2 regions of the Paenibacillus sp. CMAA1364 genome follow, and region 2 is predicted to be linked to the other one. Evidence: predicted binding sites of a transcription regulator. Region 2 holds the regulator's gene; the other holds the start of a gene.
What was found. Region 2 encodes Rex, which represses fermentation and respiration genes when NADH is low (regulators of the CRP and FNR family bind a similar motif). Its sites were predicted from a motif close to TTGTGAAATATTTCACAA; they were not measured.

Region 1 (8,219 bases), on a different contig from region 2:
TAGCGTCATATTCGCCACACTATGTTCAAATCCACTTGCAATAAAAGCGAATAGGCACCACCAGATGAGGATTAATTTTGCAGTTTCTTCTTTGGCCCGCATAGCCATCCAAATCGCAAGACAGACTAACCAGTTACAGAGAATACCCCGGAAGAACAATTCCGTTATCGGTAGACTCATTTTTTTGGATGTGGCTGCGAACAGAAGATGCTCCGGAGGAATGTGCTTGAATAGTCCTGTACCTACCATAAGTAAGCTGAGTACAATGGCACCTAATAAATTCCCTAGAAATACGACCACCCAATTTTTGAGCATATCTCTTATGGATGTCTTTCCTGACAAAGTACTTATCGCAAAAAACATGTTATTTCCAGTAAATAACTCTGAACCAGCAAACATAACCAAAGTTAGTGCTATTCCGAACGCTGCTCCCATAACGAGTGGCTGAAATGGGGAATTGATCGTTGCTAAGGGGGCACCTAATGAGAAAATAAGGATGATTCCAATTCCTACATATGCACCTGCTAACATGGCTGCTACTGTATATCGTGTGATACTTTCATCCATCTGTTGTACTTTCTTAACGGCCGCGTCTGCAATGTTCTCTACATTTTGTGTATACAGGTGGATCACCTCTTTGATGGGAATGCACTGCAATAGGTTACTTATTTACTGCATCTTAGTAATATGGATTTCCCCATTTTTTATAACAACTGGATACGTTGCGACTTGGCCGGTGTCTGGCTCTTGTACGTTACCTGTAATCAAGTCAATCTTCCAATCATATAAAGGGTCGTAGATATAATGACCAGATACCATAGCTTCTGCTAATGGTCCTCCCTTTGGATGTGGAGATTTATTCTCAACAGCATATACTTCTCCATCTGAAGTACGGAATATCGCAATCTCTTGTCCTTCAATAATCACCACGCGACCCACTTGTACTAAATAGTGTTCCACGGAACCAATAGTGTAGCATTTCGCTGTCATTACCATATGCATAGTCCCCTTTTCAATCTATCATGGTTAGTCATTATTTCACTGTTGTTACGGATGTATTATCTTCATATAATGCTGTACGTGTTGCTGGATCATTGATCATTTTCTTCCATGGATCTTCAACCTGTTGCAGCGCAATTTCAATTCGTTTAACTAGTTCTTTACGATTATCTTCATTATTCATTAAGACAGATTGAATCTGTTCAAGACCGATACGTTCTACCCATTCGGAAGTTCTCTCCAAATAGTTACCTGTTTCTCGGTAGTATTGCATAATAGCTGCACATATTTCAATTAGTTCCTCATCTGTTTTCACTTTACAGAAACTATCTGCAATACGAGGCTTGATTCCACCATTACCTCCAATAAAGACTTCCCATCCACCATCATTACCAACGATACCGATATCCTTCGTACAAGATTCTGCACAATTGCGCGGACATCCATTCACGGCAATCTTAAATTTAGCAGGGAAATCTAGCCGTTCAAACTTACGTTCAATGAGCTCACCCATGCCCATGGAATCTTGTGTTCCGAAGCGACAGAACTGAGAACCTACACATGTTTTGACTGTTCGCAACGACTTGGCATAAGCATAACCTGAAGGCATATCCAATTCTTCCCACACTTTAGGTAGATCTTCTTTCTTAACGCCAATCAGATCGAGTCTTTGTCCACCCGTAACTTTGACTACTTTCACATCATATTTCAATGAGACGTCAGCGATCTTCTTGAGCGCTTCCGGTGTAGTAACACCACCATACATGCGTGGGACAACGGTGTATGTTCCATCTTTTTGAATATTAGCGTTCATACGCTCGTTCACAAAACGTGATTCTTTCTCATCTTCATAAGTCTCTGGTTGTAGCATATGCAAATAGTAATTAAGTGCAGGTCTACATTTCGAACATCCCTCGTCATTGCCCCATCCAAGTACATTCATCACTTCACGGGTCGTTGATAAGCCTTTAGCCGTAATCTCAGCAATGATCTGATCCCTATCGAGTGGCGTACAACCGCAAATACCTGTTTTTTCAGCAGTCTTAAAACTATCCCCTAATACATATTGTAGAATTTGTTCGACGACTGGCTTACATCCTCCGCAAGAACGAGTTGCACCTGTGCAAGCCTTTATCTCATCGACTGTTGTGAGCCCCTGATCTGTAATTACATCCACAATCGCCCTTTTAGTAACACCATTACATCCACAAACAATTTCTTCATCGGACATCGTTTCAATAGAGGATTGCTTATTACCACCATTTCCACAGCATCCTGTACCCATGATGGTACCGTATATATCATCCGTCATCTCAGATTGTTGTTTAATTAACTTCTGTAGGTTAGCTGACTCCGTAACATCTCCGAATAACACGGCTCCAACAATCACTTTATCAAGCAATAACACTTTCTTATAGGTTCTTTTCCACTCGTCTTTCGTAGAAATTACGATATGTTCTGGTCTTTCAACAAATTCACCTGCTGAGAACACATCCACACCAGAGATTTTCAATTTCGTAGCTACGATTGAACCTTCATAAGGCGAGGTATCTACGCCACATATGTGTTTAGCCAATACATGTCCTTGTTCGAATAATGGAGCTACCAGTCCATAACATACACCGCGATGTTCAGTACATTCACCAACAGAATAGACATTCTCGAATGATGTACGCATGTAATCATCTACAATAATTCCACGTCCTGCTTCCATACCACTTGCTGAAGCAATCGCTATGTTCGGTTTAATCCCTACTGCCATCACAACGAGATCAGCATCCAACACGGAACCATCGTTGAAACGCAACCCACTGACACGTGTATCTCCAATTAACTCTGTGGTTTGTTTGCCCATGGCAAATGCTATTCCTTGACGCTCTAGTTCAGCTTGCAACATGGAAGAAGCACTACGATCCAATTGTCGTTCCATAATATCTTCCATTAAATGAACAACCGTTACATTCATGCCTAGATTCACAAGACCTTTAGCCGCTTCTAATCCTAAGAGTCCACCGCCAATGACGGCAGCCTTTTTATATTTTTGTGAAGCTTCTATCATTTGGTTGCAATCTTGAATATCTCGAAATCCGATCACACCCTCTTTGTTACTACCAGGAATCGGCAATATAAAAGGATTAGAACCTGTAGCGATGATGATCTTATCATACATCTGTGTCATACCGTTATCCGTACTCACTTGCTTCTGAATTGGGTCAATATGCGTTACCGTTGTTGTCGTATGAAGTGTAATTTGATTATCTTTATACCAGTTCCAATCATTCAGAACAATATCATCTATCGTCTTGCTGCCTTCTAGTACATAAGACAACATGATTCGATTATAGTTAGGATGTGGTTCACTACCAAACACCGTAATATCAAATGAATCGCTTAGTTTCAATATTTGTTCAACCGTACTAATTCCCGCCATTCCATTACCAATCACTATGAGTTTTTCTTTTTGATTTTTCATGTTTGTAAACCCTCCTTCAATTCCTTGCTCATAATACAATTTTAACAACTTACGGAATTATCCATGTGATTCTATTCACTTTCAATGTGAATAATTTCACGTTCGTGTTCACAATTCAAACTAATATGTACTTGAATCCATACTTATATAGCACAAAGGACCCATTTCAATTCATGAAATAGGTCCTAGCATCGATGCCATTTACTTATCATTAGTCAATCCAACTCTCGGCCCAAGATTGAATCTGATCCATCACAGGTTTTAACCCTCTACCTTTATCCGTTAATTCATACTCTATTCGCACTGGCGTCTCCGGATATACATGACGAACAACGATTCCTTCCAATTCTAGATTCTTCATCCGTCCAGATAACATCTTATCACTCATGGCAGGAATGGTTTTAGAAATATCTTTGAATCTCTTGGGACCACTCATTAAGACTTGAATAATTAGCCCATTCCAACGTTTACCCAAGAAGGCAAATGCGGTTTCAAAACGTGGGCACATTCGTAGTTCATCAAATTCCATGGTTATTCACCTCTTCGTTATTGTACGGGTATCAAGCTTTCAATTCGTAAGTATATTTCATTTTATCATTTTTGTCATTTTTTTTATACATTCTATATTCATTTTATTCTTATACAAAAAAAGTTGTCCCTAGTCATTATTCATGACTTCGGGACAACTCCTCCTTTATAGCACGTATGTGAATATTACGGCTATACCCACCACATTTCACCTAGTGGCTCTTCAATGAGAACTTGTTGAAGATTATTTACAGCTTTGGTGAACCCTTCATCAACAGACATCAGTCCATCCTCATGTTCAATGCTCACAACATAATCATACCCTACTAAGCGTAGAGCGCTCATCATATCAGCCCATACTTTGATATCATGTCCGTAACCTACACTACGGAATTGCCATGCGCGATCTAACATATTTTCATAGGATTGCATATCGGTTAAGCCATATCTATTCACATTAATAGGATCAATGACAGTGTCTTTCGCATGGAAATGATGGATTGCGCCCTCACGACCTAGAATGTGTATAGCTTGGACAGGATCAATCCCCTGCCACCACATGTGGCTAGGATCTAGATTCGCACCAATCGTGTCACCGGCTGCTTCACGCAGACGAAGAAGTGTAGCGGGTGTATGTACAGAGAAGCCACCATGAAGTTCCAACCCGATCTTCACATGATGCTCTTTGGCAAACTTCGCTTGTTCTGTCCAATAGGGAATGACTTTATTCTCCCATTGCCATTTCAAAATTTCTTGGTAATCATTTGGCCATGGTGCAACAGGCCAGTTCGGATATTTAGCATCTTCATGATCGCCAGGACAACCCGAGAATGTATTTACAATAGGTACGCCAAGCTTCTCTGCAAGTAATACAGAATTTACGAAATCTTCATGATCTGCCTGTGCTAGATGCTTCTGTGGGTGAAGTGGATTGCCGTGACAGCTCAGCGCACTTATCGTAAGTCCACGCGATTCAACGGCATGCTTGAACTGATTAAGCTTAGCCTCATCGTTCAGAAGTTCCGCTGGATTACAATGAGATTTACCTGGATTTCCACCCGATCCAATCTCAACTGCTTTAAGTCCTTTAGAGACGACATAATCTAACGCATCCTCTAACTCTCGTCCACCAAACAACACCATAAATACGCCTAATTTCATTATTGTTCCTCCTTAGATGATGTCTAATTTATAATTGTTACGTCACTATTTAATCAAAATATACGGCTTTTCCTGTTTTAGCTGATTCATAAATAGCTTCAAGTATTTCAGTCACCACCAATGCCTGTTCAGGCATGACGACAGGATCTGTATCTTCGATTACAGCTTGTAGCCACAATCTTGCTTCCCGATCCGAATCCGTCTCTGTCTCACCTGAGTAGAAGGCAACGCCTCCAGCATCTAAGTCTACCTTTGTCTCATAGAGGCGACTAAAGCTCTCACCATTGATCGTTAGGCCATCCTTCATATCCGCTCCACCTTCGGTTCCAGCAAGAACCGTTCGTCCTTCACTGAAATCACGGATATTCAATGCCCAGCTTGCTTCAAGCATAATTGTTGCACCATTTTGCATTGTAATGAAACCAAAAGCGGAATCTTCCACTTTGAATTCTTCTGGATTCCATGATCCGAAAGCATTCGCTGCATTCTCAATATGCCCAAGCTTGTGGAATGTAGATCCCATCACACTTTTTGGTTTATAGTTATCCATTAACCATAATGTCAAGTCAAGAGCATGCGTACCGATATCGATAAGTGGGCCACCACCTTGCTTCTCTTCATCCAGGAATACGCCCCAAGTTGGAACAGCACGACGACGAGTTGCCAATGCTTTACCATAATAGATATCGCCTAATTCATTATTGTCACATATTTTCTTCAAATGCTGGCTATCGTTACGGAATCGATTCTGATATCCTATCGTCAGCTTTTTACCTGTGCGTTGTGCAGCTTCGAGCATTGCTCTAGCTTGAGCGGCTGTCTTAGCCATTGGTTTTTCACACATCACATGTTTACCCGCTTCAAGGGAAGCGACTGTAATCTCGGAGTGGGAATCATTAGGTGTACATACATGAATAATATCAATGCTCTTATCTTCCAGCAGTTCTCTGAAGTCACTATATACCTTAGCTCCCTCAGCGCCATATTGCTCGCAAGCTTCTTCTGCACGTTCTGGAATAATATCGCAAAAAGCTACTAATTCGGCACTCGCTTGTTTCGAAAGACTGGGTAGATGTTTCCCTGTAGCAATACCTCCGCAACCAATGATCCCAATTCTTAATATCTTAGACATGTATGGGTCCCCCATTATTCTTATAATTTCTTATCCAATTCATACTCGTTGCGATGCTCTCCATAGATGGATTAACACATACATCCTGTTCTACGATCAGCCACTCTACTCCAACTTGATTCGCAGCTTCCGCAATGGCAACTAAGTCGACTTCACCATGACCAAATTCAACAGTTAGTGCAGTCCCATCCTCTTGTCTCACCACATCTTTCCAGTGAACAAGAGGTAAACGACCCTTATATTTATGAATGTACTCTACGGCATCATATCCTGCAAAGTGTACCCAGCATGTATCCATTTCTACCTGAAGTAATGATGCAGGTACAGCCTCATACATAGCATCAAACGCCGTTTGATTACCGTAGGATTCCTTAAATTCAAAATCATGATTATGATAAAGAAGTACCATCCCTTGTTCTTTACACTTCTCGCCTATTCTTGTAAGATTGTCGAACACTTCATCCCATTTGCGTTGTTCTTCTGTTAAATGAGGAATGATGAGATTCTTATTCCCAATCTCTTGATTATACGTAATGATAGACTGTATATCCCCTAGCAAGTCCTCATAGGGTAAATGTGTTCCAATGACTTCAAGTCCGTTCTCATCTAACAATCTCTTTACTTCAGAACTGCTACGTCCAAAGAATGCATGGAACTCCACACCTTTATATCCTAGTTCAGCAACTTTCTTTAGTGTACCTTCGAAATCTGTCTCCATTTGATCACGGATAGTATATAGTTGTAATCCTACTTGTAACATGATTAATTCACCCCTAATTGGATTTATAAGATTAACTTTGCTAGAACACCATCTCTTCATTATAGATTGTAAACGATCTACTCACATAGTAATCCTAATCGTATTATATTAAAATGAATAATATGATTGAAACATGAACAATCTGGTCATAATTTATTTTCATACTGAAAGGATGTCTCGTAATGAACTCCATAGATTCTTGTCAAGTGTATGTTGCAGGATTCTCATTCCATAGTAAACCGTTCTACTCGTTACATTTAGATGGGAATAGCAGATATCTTATTCGCCTTCAGACGGATGGTCGATGTCGTGCATTGTATGACGGCAAATTAGGATTGATTAAAACAGGCGACTTATTGTTATATTCTCCAGATGAACCGTATGAACTAAAAGTCGATCACGAAACCAATTCTCTTGGCGAATCCATCATCGAAAGTGGAGATTACCATATCTTCTTCGGTGGAGATTGGGTAGATCAATGGTGGAATTCTTCATCTCGTCCTACTCGGGTCAATATACCTCTTCATGAGAGTTTCCTTAGCTTGTTCCGCCAAATTGTGCTAGAACAACGGAGATTGGAAAATCCCTATCCAGAGATTTCAGGATATTTTATGAGAATTTTGTGTTTAGAAGTCGATCGGTTATTACTAGAACAACCCAAAACAACTCACAAAACATATCTTGCCTATCAGATTAAACATTATATAGAAGAGAATGCGACATACACATTTAAGTTAGAAGATGTTGCTGCACATGTTGGCATTAGCATTTCACGAGCCGTGCACTTATTTAAACAGACATTTGATACAAGTATTATGCAGTACACACTTGATGTAAGACTGGATATGGCTAGAGAACGTGTTATATTTAGTCCGCTATCGCTTGACAACGTGGCCGAGACTTCTGGATTTGCGAGTTATACTTACTTCCACCGTGTGTTTAGAGCTAGGTACGGCATGTCTCCTAAACAATTCCGTATAGCGAATAGGGAACTCTTGAACTAATCATTATGGTCTTCTTGAGATTGCTTCTGTCACTACATATGCCAAATCATCATTACCAAAAAGAGATAATACACCAAGCACCGTATCGTCTGCAATGTCTCCAGCTTCATCCTGATCCACCGTTAACTCCATCACTCTTGTTAATTGTTCATTATGGGATTG
Region 2 (8,219 bases):
TTATGATCTTCAAATCTTCAATGGGTTGCCCCAGAAACTCAGCTGCTGCCTTACTTACATATTCATGAGAAGTACCATGGAATCCATAGCGACGAACTTTATACTTGTTGTACAGAACTCTTGGGATAGCATACAAATAAGCCTTCTCAGGCATTCCTTGATGGAAGGCAGTATCGAAGACAACGACCATAGGCACACCAGGCATATTCGATTCGGAGGCATTGATCCCCATCATCGCAGCTGGATTATGAAGTGGTGCAAGGTCAATCAGACGACGGATCTCCGACTTCGCGTTACCGTCTACAAGAGCAGATGCCTTGAATGACTCACCCCCGTGAACTACACGGTGTCCAACTGCTTGAATCTCATCAACCGATTTGATCACACCATGCTGTGCATCTGTCAACATGGATAGGACATGACGAATTGCAGTCGTATGCTCAAGAATCTCCCTAACCTCTGTAATTTCCTGTCCACCTGTTGGACTATGCGTCATAATAGATGAATCCATTCCAATTCGTTCAACAAGACCCTTCGCTAGAACAGACTCATCCCTCATGTCGTACAATTGATATTTCAAAGATGAGCTTCCTGCATTAATAACTAATATTTTCATATCCGTTCACCATCCTTATCGTACTTAAAGAATCCTTCGCCTGTTTTGACACCTAGATTACCTGCACGAACCATCTTCTTGAGGATCGTAGACGGGCGATATTTCAACTCTCCGAATTCACGGAACATTCTCTCCAGTGCAGCTTGTACCGAATCTAATCCGAAGCGGTCTGCCATTTCAAGTGGCCCATCTTCGAATTGGTAACCAATCCGCATAGCATCATCGATGTCTTCTGCAGATGCTACACCTTCTTGAAGAACATGTAACGCTTCATTAACTAATAGGCAGAATAATCTTGATGTTACGAATCCCGGGGATTCATATATCATTACACCCTTCTTGCTTACGATTTCTTCAACGAAACGCTTCGTCTCAAGGAATGTAATCTCGGAAGTCTTCAATCCACGAATAATCTCAACAAGGTCAACTTTAGCAACAGGATGAATAAAGTGCATGCCGATGACACGTTCAGGATACATCGTAGAACTGGCTAGTTCCGTTAAGCTTAGCGTAGACGTATTACTTGCTAGGATTATATTATTAGGACACACTTGGTCTAATTGTGAGAACACTATTTTCTTCGCTTCAATATCTTCGTTAATGGTCTCAATGACCATATCACAACTACCAAGCTCAGCGAAATGAACGACTTTATGAATTCTGCTAAGAATCAGCTTCTTCTCCGCTGTCGTAATTCCCCATTTCTCAAGCTGCTTATCGAGATTGGCTTCAATCATATTATAAGAATAATCTAACTTCTCGATATTTTGCTCAACTAATAAGACATCAATACCTTTCGCAGCTAGCATTTCTGCGATTCCTTGTCCCATCGTGCCACCACCGATGACACCTATCTTTTTGAATAACATTCGGTATGCAACTCCCTTTTATCTACTTTATATTCGATAATATACCCTTCTTGTCGAATAATATATTATTCCACTCCAACATCTAATAATATCTTAGCACGGAACAAAAGTAAAAAAAAATAACCAGCATCACTTTTTATGCTGGTAAAAGAGAAGATTCACGGAATAGACATTGAAATTGCTCTCCAGATAGATTCTCCTCTGTAAGAAGAATTTCTAAAGACTGGTCGAAAATATTTCGATGTTGTTCAAGCATATGACGTGTCCGTGCCATGAGTTCTTGTAGTATCGTATTATTCACTTTCATTAACTCTTCTGTCGTAACCATCTTCATGTTAACAATCCCTAATGTGGTTAATCCTGATTTCATCATCGTCTCCACAATATTCAAAGCTTGTTCGAAATCATTCGATGAACCTGTACTTCTACCGCCATAGAATATTTCTTCCGACGCAGCCCCACCAAGTGCAATCATGATTTGCTCTTCTAGGAAAGACTGGGTGTATAGATACTGCTCCTCTTGCGGATTGTGTCGAACATAACCAAGCGCTTGACCGCGCGGACTGAGTGCTACTTGGCTCACACTACCAGGTCGAACGATTTCAGCCATAATGGCATGACCTAATTCATGGATAGCCACTCTCTTCTTCTCTTCTTGAGTGGATTCTCGATCCGTCTTCTCACCCATCATCACTTTGTCAATCGCCATCGATAAATGTCGTTGTTCCATTTCAACTTTATTCTCTCTCATCATATATATGGCGGCTTCATTCATTACACTTTCAAGCTGCGCTCCAGAGAAACCATACGATTCTTGAGCAATCTTATCGAGATTCGTATCCAAAGAGATTGGTTTATTCTTCGCGTATAATTCAAGAATATGCTTGCGTCCCTTCTTATCTGGAAGGTCCACTTGAATATGTCTGTCGAATCGACCCGGTCGAGTTAATGCACTATCCAGCATTTCCTTACGGTTCGTAGCAGCGATAAGTAGAATTCTTGGACTCTCGGAATTATATATCCCATCCATTTCAGTTAATAACTGATTCAATGTTTGATCATACTCACGCTGTTGTCCGCCCTCACGTTTACCACCGATCACATCAATCTCATCGATAAATATGACAGCACTCTTCTTATTTTCTTTCACAGCACGAGTTCTAGCATCACGGAATAAGTCGCGAATTCTTCCTGCACCGACTCCGACATACATCTCAACGAACTCACTTCCAGATGCACCCACAAAGACAGAATCCGTATATTGACTCGCTGCCTTAGCTAGTAACGTCTTCCCTGTTCCTGGAGGACCCGTAAGGAGAATGCCTTTTAAAGGTCGAATACCGAACTTCTGAATTTCTTCGTGTCTGATAAGGAAATCGAGTGCTTCCATCAATTCGCCTTTGGGATGCTCCTGCCCACCAATTTCATCGAATGTAAGCTTACTTGGCATTTTTTTATTACGTTTACGATCGGACATCGTACCCACTGCTATGCCACCACGTTTGTTCGCAAGAAATAATAATCCTGCAATAAGTACCGCACCAATCAATATTGGAATAATATTCAATCCTATAAAAGCAAGAAAGATCAAGAGAATGGGTATAAATCCGATCAATATTTCTTGTGTCCATTTAGGCATTATTCCACACCCCCATTTTTTCTGGTTCACGTGGCAAGATAATAAATTTACTATCGATTCCGTCCGTTAGAGTCACATATACATTCAGATCATCTATTTCCGTAGTCACTTGGATGTTCGTATGTTCTTTCATTCCGTTCAACTTCTCTACAATCTGCGTGTATTGTCTATTCTCCATTGCTTCGGCAACAGGGAACAATGCCTCACTCCAGAACTGTTCTAATGTTTCATTCGAGTGGTCAGCTACATCCAATTTTAAATTCCGATTACCTATAATAGATTTACCTTCCGTTGTCAGTTCTTGAACTAGACCCGATAATTTAGTCCCTGGTTCAACTTGTAACTTCACGATAACGTCTGAACGGTTCATTTCCACTTGGACATGTGTTACCCCTTCATATAATTTAACTATATTCTGTAAGGGATTGTGAAGAGCGACTTGCTGATATCCGAACCATCCACCAAATAAAACAACAGCCGAAATAACTACTGTAAGTGCAACTGGCATCATTCGTATCTTCATATGCTAATCTCCCTTCATATCTCCATATCTACTTCTGATGATTCATAGTATACGAATTCGTATATCACTTCTGACTACATTAGTATATCACATCGTATATACTAGTCTCCTGAAAAATTATGGATTCTTTGAAATATTCATTATAGGATGAACAAATAAAACCAGCGGAATCATTCATTTAGAATGATCCGGCTGGTTTCTTCACTTAACTATTTGGTAATGTAAATTGTTCATCTATCGGTGTGCCATCCGTAAATCGATAGAATCGATAGCGATAGTGATCTACTTCCTTGTAGAACATTTGCCATACAGCAGTTCCATTGAATAGACCAAGTTCTAGATGAACTTTTTTGATCGATTTATCTTCTTTGTTGACAATAGATAACATTTGGTCTTTAGTCATACCATCGACTAACCATTCAGTGTGGATCGCTCCAGGTGTCTCGTCGAGCGCATACTCACTCGTTAAGGGTACCCAGACAATCAGTTGCTTTTCTTCCTGATCCTTACCTTCAATCACCCAGACGACATTATTCCATACAGATTTCGAAGTACGCGTAACTTGAACCAATTCACTATGCTGTTTCGCCGCAACAATAGCCATAGACTCTTGTTTCCATTCATCCGACATAATATATATGTAATACCGAAATAGGCCGAATAGTAATGCTAGAATAATTATAACGCTTAACCATATTAGTCTTTTCTTGTTCTTCTTCAATCCGAACTTCCTTTCTACAGGAATAGGGGTTATCCATTAAGACACAGCTTAACGGCTCAGCAATCCTTCAAAAGCAGACTGCGCTTCATGATGAATACGTTCTTCATCTAAAGTTAAACAATGACCATTCTTCACAACCTGCTGACCATTTACCCATACATGTTCTACATCTTTAGCACTCGCTGAATAGATACAATGAGATATGAAATCCGTGTGTGGTAAGAAATGTGCTTGATCGGTATTAAGCGCTATGAAGTCTGCCTTCATACCCACCGCTAACTTCCCTATAGAATCTAGAAATAATGAACTTGCCCCATATATAGTACCCATTCGAAGTGCTTCCGCAGCAGGTACGGCTGTTGGATCTCCCGAGATCCCTTTATGAATAAGTGCGCTTAATCTCATTTCTTCAAACATATCTAGATTGTTGTTGCTCGCAGGCCCATCGGTCCCAAGGGATACAGGCACACCCGCCTTTAACAGATCGGGTACACGCGCGATTCCACTAGCCAACTTCAAGTTGCTTCCTGGATTATGCGATACACCTACTTGATATTGTGCTAGAATCTGAATCTCTTCATCCGTTAAATGTACACCATGCGCTACAAGCGAAGGTCGTGTAAACATTCCTAATTTCTCCAAGTGTTGAACAGGTCGAAGACCATAGTCTGCCACATTCTGTTCGACTTCACTCTTGGTCTCTGACATATGTGTATGCACAGGAAGATCAAGATCATGTGCCGCCTGTATGAACTTCTCAAAGAATGCTGGTGGACAGGTATAAGGTGCGTGAGGAGACATCATCGTTGTGATTCTTCCTTCGGCTTGTCCATGCCAGTCTTTCGCAAAAGTAATCGCATCATTCAGTTTATGTTGTTGCTCTTCTTGGGTACATAAACCAATGACACCACGGGTAAGCACCCCACGCATACCTGATTCTTGAACAACCTTAGCCACTTGATCCATGTGATCATACATATCTAAGAATGTTGTTGTACCGCCTTTGAGCATTTCTAAGACAGACAGTGAAGTACCCCAATACACATCTTGTGCGGTGAATTTCTCTTCCATTGGCCACATCTTCTCCTGCAACCATACTTGAAGCGCTAGATCATCGCCATAACCTCTTAACAACGACATCGCTGCATGACCATGGGTGTTTACAAGTCCAGGTAAGAATAACAGCTTATTTCCATCTACAATTGGAATATCTTCACTATATTCCGGCTTCTCCTCGCCAATGTACGTAATGAGATCATCCTCTATAACCATATAACCATTCATAACATTCTGTTTATCATTTAGAACAACAAATGTACCATTCTTAATGATCCATTTCTGTCGTTTGTTGTGTTCCATTGTCTGAATCTTCCTTTCCGTTGCTTAAGTAATACGCAAGACTGAGCATATCTGTTGTAAAATCCGCTGCATGTATTCGAACGTTGGCTGGTGATTTTATAACGATTGGGGCGAAGTTCAAGATCGCTTCTATTCCCGCTTCCACCAATGTATCAGCAACCATTTGAGCTTCATGCTCAGGAACGGTAATAATCCCAATTCTAATATGGTGTTTCTTAATCGTATCAGACAATTCTTCCATAGGTTGAACCATTAATGTATTAATACGTGTTCCCACCTTCTGTGGGACAGCATCAAACACAGCTACGATCTTCAGATTCTCTTTCAGATAAGCATTATAATTAGATAACGCTTGCCCTAGATTACCCGCTCCTACAAGCACAACGTTAATTTGTTGGTCTAAATTAAGAATATGTCGTATTTTTTCAATTAAATAAGGCACGTCATATCCAATACCCTTTTTACCGAAATCGCCAAAATAGGCAAGGTCCTTACGGATTTGTGCTGGATTCAGATCTAATTTCTGACCGAGTTCCTGTGAAGAAACGGTACCCACTTCTCTTTTGTATAGCTCTGATAGATATCGTAAATACACAGGTAATCTACGAACAACAGCCTCTGAAATTTTATCAGATTTCATATTTAATCCTCCTATTGGATAACAAATAGATATATTAAGAACGGTCGCCGTCTTCTAACCATTCTGAAATTCTTGGAATCATTTGATTCGTCGGCATATGTTCCATCTTAGGTCCAGGTAATGAATAGAGGAAGTACTTTCCATAATATGAGTCAATTACACGTGTATCATATACAATCACGATCCCCTTATCACTTGCTGTACGAACCAATCTGCCGAACCCCTGTTTGAAACGAATGACCGCTTGGGGAACAGATAGCTTCATGAATGGGTTCTTTTTTTGCTGCTGTAATAACTCACTCTTCGCCTCAACCATCGGATGATTAGGCGGTTGGAATGGCAATCTGACAATCGCTAGACAAGTCAAAGCTTCGCCGGGTATATCTACCCCTTCCCAGAAGCTATTCGTCCCAAGCAGAACAGAGGCACTACTATCTTGGAAGCGACGGACCAACTTACTTCTGCTTCCATTATCAACACCTTGTCCTAGCACGACAATATCTGTTGCAGATAATGCTTTTGTTAACGGTTCATAGACTTGACGAAGCATACGATATGACGTGAACAACACCAACATCCTGCCTTTGGTTATTACGGCTGTTTCTGCAAGCGACTTAACTAACATTTCGACGAATAGTGAATCGCCTACACTTCCCTTTAGGCTCGGGAAATCTCGAGGAATGATTAGCAATGCTTGATCTCGATAACGGAAAGGAGACGGTAATTGAACCGTGACCAAGTTACCTACATCGGCAGCATGCTGTAGCCCCAGATTCTCAATCATGTACTGAAAACTCTTATCAATAGAGAGGGTTGCAGAAGTAAGTATAATACTTTTCTTCTGATCGAAGAACACTTCCTGTAATTGCTTACTCACATCAACAGGAACAGCATACATCTGTATAGATTTACTACGGTAATGACCATTTGCCTCCATCCAGTATACATTTAATGGATCATTTAGTGATATAAAGAAGTGTAGATTCTCCCGTTGGGTTGCTAAATCTTTCACAAGACCACTAATATCTGTAAGAAGGCTCTCTAAACTGGTGTCATCTAGATTCTCTCTAATTTCATTGATCATCTTATCAGAACTGCGAATGACTTCGCCAAGTGTTACATAGATCTGATTCTCGACTTCTTGTAACACTTGCCATTCCTTTGGTTGTTTGGAAGGCTGTAAGCGTAGCACGAATTGCGCCGTATCCCCAGGTGCTGCATCGCTTCTCTCAGGGAGTAAAGCAAATAACATTTCGCTTAACCGATCCCAATGCTCTTTCACTTCAACTAAATCGCCACTCATCCGATCCGTTAAGACAGCCCAATCAGAAGCTTTCTCATCGTTAGAAGAATGTAATTGTTGTCGAAGAGCAGGAAACTGACCATTGCGGTTGTCTTTATAAAGACGAGCTAACGTGTGGATGACATCGAAATACCTCATATGTAATCCTAAATGTTTACCCGCTACTTCTTCCAAATGATGTGCTTCATCGATCACTAGATATTCATAAGCAGGCAATAGTTGATGCCCTGCCTTTACATCCGTGAATAACTTCGAATGATTCGTAATTACGACATCTGCAATACCCGCTTCGTGTTTAGCACGATGGTAATAGCATTTACGGAACCATGGGCATGCACGACCTAGGCAGGAATCCGAATCGCTGGATACGGTCTCCCAAAAGTCTCCACCACGAGCACCTAAATTCAGTTCCTCATCGTCACCTGTTTGTGTCTGTGTTAACCACACGATCATTTGAGCAGCTAAGATCACGTCTTCTTTAGGATTCGCAAAGTCTCTTCTAATTATTTTATGTTCAAATTTTCTCAAACACAAATAATGTTGTCTCCC

Region 1: nirB (nitrite reductase large subunit NirB) is a predicted target of Rex. The motif match lies at 3,557-3,574, and genes of this name have one in related genera.

The regions. Positions count from the first base shown of each region.
Region 1 covers NZ_JBITNB010000015.1:51,446-59,664, reverse strand. Annotated here, with positions in the region: gene ACH8E3_RS10665 (formate/nitrite transporter family protein) at 1-624, opposite strand, end outside; gene ACH8E3_RS10660 (nitrite reductase (NAD(P)H) small subunit) at 670-996, opposite strand; gene nirB (nitrite reductase large subunit NirB) at 1,034-3,472, opposite strand; gene ACH8E3_RS10650 (winged helix-turn-helix transcriptional regulator) at 3,684-4,001, opposite strand; gene ACH8E3_RS10645 (sugar phosphate isomerase/epimerase family protein) at 4,193-5,161, opposite strand; gene ACH8E3_RS10640 (Gfo/Idh/MocA family protein) at 5,211-6,293, opposite strand; gene ACH8E3_RS10635 (sugar phosphate isomerase/epimerase family protein) at 6,286-7,053, opposite strand; gene ACH8E3_RS10630 (AraC family transcriptional regulator) at 7,236-8,057, shown strand; gene ACH8E3_RS10625 (hypothetical protein) at 8,061-8,219, opposite strand, start outside.
Region 2 covers NZ_JBITNB010000001.1:159,548-167,766, forward strand. Annotated here, with positions in the region: gene ACH8E3_RS00735 (acetate kinase) at 1-616, opposite strand, end outside; gene ACH8E3_RS00740 (3-hydroxyacyl-CoA dehydrogenase family protein) at 613-1,485, opposite strand; gene ACH8E3_RS00745 (AAA family ATPase) at 1,622-3,124, opposite strand; gene ACH8E3_RS00750 (hypothetical protein) at 3,117-3,647, opposite strand; gene ACH8E3_RS00755 (cell wall elongation regulator TseB-like domain-containing protein) at 3,853-4,368, opposite strand; gene ACH8E3_RS00760 (amidohydrolase) at 4,417-5,727, opposite strand; gene ACH8E3_RS00765 (redox-sensing transcriptional repressor Rex) at 5,693-6,367, opposite strand; gene dinG (ATP-dependent DNA helicase DinG) at 6,402-8,219, opposite strand, start outside.